Regions from separate parts of the Pseudoalteromonas sp. 2CM32C genome, predicted to be linked through region 2. Evidence: predicted binding sites of a transcription regulator. Region 2 holds the regulator's gene; the other holds the start of a gene.
The links. The regulator sigma-54, encoded in region 2, starts transcription at its own class of promoters, with help from an activator protein. The targets are predictions, from matches to a motif close to GTTGGCACGNNNNTNGNNT.
Positions count from the first base shown of each region.

Region 1: a site for sigma-54 is predicted at 1,538-1,556, ahead of dps (DNA starvation/stationary phase protection protein Dps). Genes of this name have one in related genera too.

Region 1 covers NZ_JALNTI010000001.1:463,959-467,000, reverse strand. Annotated here, with positions in the region: gene MTF67_RS02170 (hypothetical protein) at 1-212, opposite strand, end outside; gene MTF67_RS02165 (hypothetical protein) at 378-788, opposite strand; gene dps (DNA starvation/stationary phase protection protein Dps) at 952-1,467, opposite strand; gene MTF67_RS02155 (DUF2237 domain-containing protein) at 1,707-2,069, opposite strand; gene MTF67_RS02150 (DUF2189 domain-containing protein) at 2,273-3,042, opposite strand, start outside.
Region 2 covers NZ_JALNTI010000001.1:581,103-584,144, reverse strand. Annotated here, with positions in the region: gene ptsN (PTS IIA-like nitrogen regulatory protein PtsN) at 1-267, opposite strand, end outside; gene hpf (ribosome hibernation promoting factor) at 272-559, opposite strand; gene MTF67_RS02725 (RNA polymerase factor sigma-54) at 586-2,085, opposite strand; gene lptB (LPS export ABC transporter ATP-binding protein) at 2,155-2,880, opposite strand; gene lptA (lipopolysaccharide transport periplasmic protein LptA) at 2,877-3,042, opposite strand, start outside.

The sequences.
Region 1 (3,042 bases), 120 kb from region 2:
CTTACACCACAAGCAGGATATAAATTAAGCACTTCGGTAACTACTTGACCAAATAGAGCTTGTTCTTGCTTTGACAAATTAATAGTTGGGTCAAATTTCATGATATCGGCGGGTCGTGAAGTAATTATTTCTGAAAAAGTCATTGCGGTTAATACATTGCCTGCATAAGAGGCATGGTTGCCATCATCCATATGTAGTTTTGCATTTGGCATTAACACTAAAAGCTTGTTCCAAACAAGGCCAATAGGAGCTACGCAGCTAGGTTGTTTAGCGCTTATTGATAAATGTAAGTCGTATACACGCTGGCCTTCTTCAGGGTTGCCTCTTTGTGGGTGTTCAGGAAATAAAATAGGTGTAATATTTTGTGCCTTGGCTGATTAAATTAAATGCTCAGCGGCATCAGTAGGGTAAGTTGTTAAACCAGACTGAGAGTATTTTTGGCCTTGAAAAATGGGATGGCTTAGATTTTTGTTTTTAAGTTTGTCTACGTTTGCCCTAATACTCACAATATTATCTAAAAAAGGTCCCGACACTGTAGTTGTTTGAACTGACTTATCTGGGTATTGGTTTTCGATTATATGCTCAATGATCCGCCCTAACTGACTGCTGTGACTATTGCCATAAATAATAATGTTGTAATTATCTTCGATATTGTTTTGTGTAATTGGAGTCGGACTTTCACTTGTATTTGATTGCGGAACTTTGGTATTACTGCTGCCTGAACCGCAGGCTGATAAAAAGATTAAAGAAAAAAGCCAAAATTGTTTAGGGGTATTAAAACTTATCATACTAATTTGTACCAATATTGAAAACTACTTACTGATACTAGTAGGTTAATTCTTATGCCACAAGTTCTTGCACGGCTCAAATACCTTAGTGATATTTTGTTTTATGATTTAAACAAAAAGCCCAGCAAAAATGCTGGGCTAAGGTACTTAGGTAATATAGGTGTTATTGCGTTAATTCACCAGTAGCTGACTCGATGTGTGCTCTTACAAACCACTGAAATTGTTCAAGATCGGCAAGTTGGCTTATTAACATATCTTCAGATACTGGATCTAAATCTGATACCGCTTCGATGGCTTTACGGTGATCGGCATTAATGCCGTTGTACACCTTATCTAACGCGCCTAAATGCTCGGTAACAAGTCCTTTACCTAATGAATATTCGTTCCATGTACGGCGGTCAACAATTGACTTAGGTGTCCCGACTGGTATGCCGCCTAAAGTGGCAATACGCTCGGCTATTGTATCTGTCATTTCGCGCACAGCTTCAACCTGAGGGTCTAGCATTTCATGCACACCTATAAAATTAGGACCAACAACATTCCAATGAATATGTTTTAGTGTTAATTGAAGATCTATAAGTGCAACCATGCGGTTATCTAAGGCTGCGATAGTTTTTTCAGCTGATTCGTTGCTCATACCTGGTGCAGTAAATTTAGCTTGCTTATTTGTATTGCTCATAACTTCTCCTACTTAACTATTTAATATTTTCACGTAGTCCTTTACGTAATAAATACGTGATAATTGTATGAAGCAATCAATATGCCGAAAGTTAAACTAAATAAAATTGTTTTAAATCAGTTGCTTGTGTTTTTGCTTTTGTTTGGTTTTTTATTAATATGAGGTGGTTATGAAAAGTCTGCATCTTTTTGTAAAATTTGCAGACCAAACAGATTTGCTGAAACTAAACTAGAATATTTTTAACGGGTGTATTCATGTGCCTTTAGTAATTCAAGCGGTATTACTTCAAGCGATTTTTTATTAGTGGCCTGCAAGATTACTGGCGGCGCAACGTTTGCTTGTTGCGCATGGAGCCATCTTATTGCGCATAAACACCATTTGTCGCCAGCTTTTAAGCCTTCAAAATCGTAAAGTGGATTGGGCGTTATGAGATCATTACCTTGTGACTTCGAAAACTGTAAAAATTCTTCGGTCATAATTGCACACACACTATGATTACCGCGATCAGAGTCTGGTACATAGCAAAAACCCTCGCGAGTATACCCGCCATTCCCACAGCATAATTGTAACCGGGTATCCAGAACGTTAAATTGATTTGCCATAAGGTGCCTTAAGTCATTATGTTTAATACAGTAAAAATTACTTTATCAGGCGCTAAAAAGTATAGCTACTAAAGTGAGGATGTTTGATTATGACTTTTTAAAAAAATCGGGGCATTTAAATGCAGGGAGGAGGGGAGAAGTATTATTTGTGCCACAAACTAGTTTCACTAGATCGTGGCACAAGTTAAGTTAAAGTTTGTTAACTATTCGTATTTTCTGGCTTTTTTAGTTTTGATTACTGCAATGTATGCGTGCCAGCTTGCATAGCTAAGTAGTGGCATAATCACAATAAACCCAACAGCCCCAGTTACAAAACCAAGCGCAACCATTAGGAAAATGCATATTGACCAAACAACCATTGGCGCAAAGTTATTTTTAACGGCGTTAATAGATGAGACGATAGCTGTCATTATGTCTACGCGTCTTTCCATCATAATTTGTGGTGTAAATGCAGACACTGAAAAAACAGACACGAGTAAAACGCCACCTGCAATTGTACCAAGCGTTAAAAATGCTGACAGTTCTTCAAATGTTGGGTTAGCGTAGTTAGGGTATAAAGCATGAACAAGGGCGGCAATGCGCATCCACGCAATCATTATTACGAGTAATAATATTGCAAAGCCCCACTCTCCAACTGGGTTTCTAAACATCGACTTTAGCGAATGCCTAAAAGTGGGTTTGTGGCCTTTTTCGAGTTCCCATGCTACGTCGTATAGGCCGGCTGCGAAAGCGGGTCCAATTAAAACAAACGCAACAGTGGCGGGTAAAATTACAAATACGCTTTGTGCAAAAAATGCAGAGTAGATAATAGCTGCAGGAATAATACTAAACACTAGGCCATAAATTACAGTAAGTAACGGGGCTCGGGTCATATCTTTAAACGCAAGTGCTAACCAGTGAAAAGCAGCGAACGTATCTACTTTGTTACACTCTATACAGCGAGCAAATTCGGTATTTTTTTCAATTGTTTTTG
Region 2 (3,042 bases):
AAAATTAATCGGTGTTTCACTTACTAACACCAATGCTAAAGGTTCTTGTGCGCCGCTCATTCGGCCATGTGGAATAGCAATACCTCTTCCTATCCCTGTGCTGCCTAGTTTTTCGCGGGTTAATAAAGCGCCCAAAATATCCTGTTGAGATAAATACGGTAATTTATCGTGAGCCAGCTCGCTAATAAACTCTAAAATTCTTTTTTTACTATTAAAAAGGACCGCAGCTTTACTGCAGTCCTGGCATATAAGTGAACTTAATTTCATCATATTAGTGTCGAGCAAGCTTCTCTTTGTGTTTAATTACTTGACGGTCAAGCTTGTCAATCAATGAATCAATAGCTGCATACATATCTTGATGTTCAGTGGATGCGAATAATTCAGCACCACTTACATGAATAGTTGCTTCTGCTTTTTGATTTAGTTTTTCTATATCAAGAATGACATGAACATTATTAATATGATCAGAGTGCCTTTCTAGCTTCGCAAATTTGGTATTTATATAGTCTCTTAATGAATCAGTTAGTTCTACATGACGACCAGTTAAATTTAGTTGCATAAGCATTACCCTCTTTGTTTAGCGTCTTAAATCAGGCTCTTTCGCTGATTTGACGGTGGAATAGCCAGAGATTCGCGATATTTTGCGATTGTACGTCTCGCTACTTTAATTCCTTGCTCAGCCAATATATCCGCAATTTTGCTATCACTCAATGGTTTTGCTGAGTTTTCTGCTGCGATTAATTTTTTAATAAGTGCACGTATTGCAGTAGATGAACATTCTCCACCATTTTCGGTACTTACGTGGCTTGAGAAAAAGTATTTAAGCTCAAATATTCCACGCGGTGTGTGCATATACTTTTGCGTGGTTACGCGCGAAATTGTTGATTCGTGCATTTCTACCATTTCGGCAACATCATTTAAAACCATCGGTTTCATGGCTTCTGGCCCGTGTTCAAAAAAGCCCTGTTGTTGTTTAACAATACAGTTAGTTACTTTTAAAAGTGTATCATTTCTACTTTCTAAGCTTTTTATAAACCATTTAGCTTCTTGTAAATGTGAGCGAATAAATTGACTGTCGCCACTTGATTTAACTGTACGTGACATTGCTGCATATTGGCTGTTTACACGAATTTTTGGCATGCTGTCTGGGTTTAACTCTACAACCCAGCGACCTTTAATTTTTTTAACTGACACATCAGGTATTACATACTCAGACTCTTCTCGTACTATTGTGTCTGCAGGCTTAGGATTGAGCGTATGAATAAGTGTCATTACTTCTTTAAGCTCATCTTCTTTGAGCTTCGTTTTTTTCATTAATGTACGGTAGTCACGAGCAGCTAACAAATCAATGTGCTCGGTTAAAATCATTTTTGTTTCATCAATATAAGGCGTGCCTTTATCAAATTGATTTAACTGAATACACAAGCACTCTTGTAAGCTACGTGCCGCAATACCCACTGGGTCAAATAGCTGAATGCGCTTTAATACCGCTTCTATTTCGTCAAGTTCAACCTCAACGTCATCGTCGTTATCTTGATTAAAGCTCTCTAAAATCTCTTCGCAACTGAGTGTCAGTATGCCTGAATCATCCACCGCTTCTACAATAGCAATAGCAATGGCTTCATCTGTAGGGCTAAATGGCGTTAATTGTAATTGCCACATTAAGTACTCGTGAAGCGTTTCAGTTGATGCGCCCTGATATATAGACTCATCTTCAGGCATTGGGCCTGAAGATGATGCAGGGGCTGCACTCATGTACTCATCCCAGCTAACGTCCATTGCCATGTCGTCACTTACGGTATCTTTAGCAAGCGCTTCACCACTGTCTTGTTCATACTCGCTAGGGGCTTCATCTGCAGATACGGTTACTGTAACTTCATCGTTATCTGCTTTTTGCTCATTTTTGCCCGCAAGATCATCGGCATAGTCTTGCTCCTCAACCTCAAGTAATGGGTTGCTGTCGAGCGCTTCTTGTATTTCTTGCTGAAGATCCAATGTACTTAATTGCAGCAAGCGAATAGCTTGTTGCAACTGAGGTGTCATTGTAAGTTGCTGGCCCATGCGCAGCTGTAGTGATTGCCTCATGTATCTCTAACAATCCTTTTAAGTTGTTATAATTAATACTAGCAGATGCTTATAAATAAGGCGTAAATGTTACAGCCTAAATTGCTCGCCTAAATATACATCGCGTACAGTTTTATCATTTAATACGTGTTCAGGGGTACCAGAAGCAATCAGTTCCCCATGAGAAACAATGTAGGCTTTTTCGCAAACATCAAGGGTTTCTCTTACATTGTGGTCTGTTATTAATACGCCAATCCCACGGTTTTTCAGGTGTTCAATAATTTTTTTAATATCTAATACTGAGATAGGGTCAACACCGGCAAATGGTTCGTCTAACAAAATAAACTTTGGATCTGCAGCTAAAGCACGAGCAATCTCTACTCGGCGACGTTCTCCGCCCGATAATGCCATACCTTTGCTGTCGCGAATGTGTTGAATGCTAAATTCATCCAATAGATTATTTAATGTATCTTCTCTGGCTTGCTTAGTGAGCTCCTTTCGAGTTTCTAAAATAGCCATTAAGTTTTGATACACTGTTAATTTTCTGAATATAGACGACTCTTGTGGTAAGTAGCCAATGCCTAATCTAGCACGACTGTGCATAGGTAAAAGCGTAATATCGTTATCATCGATAGATATTTTGCCTTTGTCGCTAGGGACTAAGCCTACAATCATGTAAAAGGTTGTTGTTTTACCTGCGCCGTTTGGCCCAAGCAAGCCTACAATACTGCCAGCTTGAACTTCTAAGCCCACATTTTTTACAACTTCACGGCCTTTGTAGCTTTTGGCTAGTAGCTCTGCTTTTAATGTACTCATGGTTGGCCTTTGTCATTTTTTTTAGGCTCCACAGGCACTAAGATAGTGTGTACACGGTCAGTTGAGCTTTCATCTTTTTCGGCGCTAATAAGCTGCTGTTCTATATCGTAGGTAATGCTTTTAGCATTCATTTTTTGCCCAGCTTGAGATATCTCTGCATCT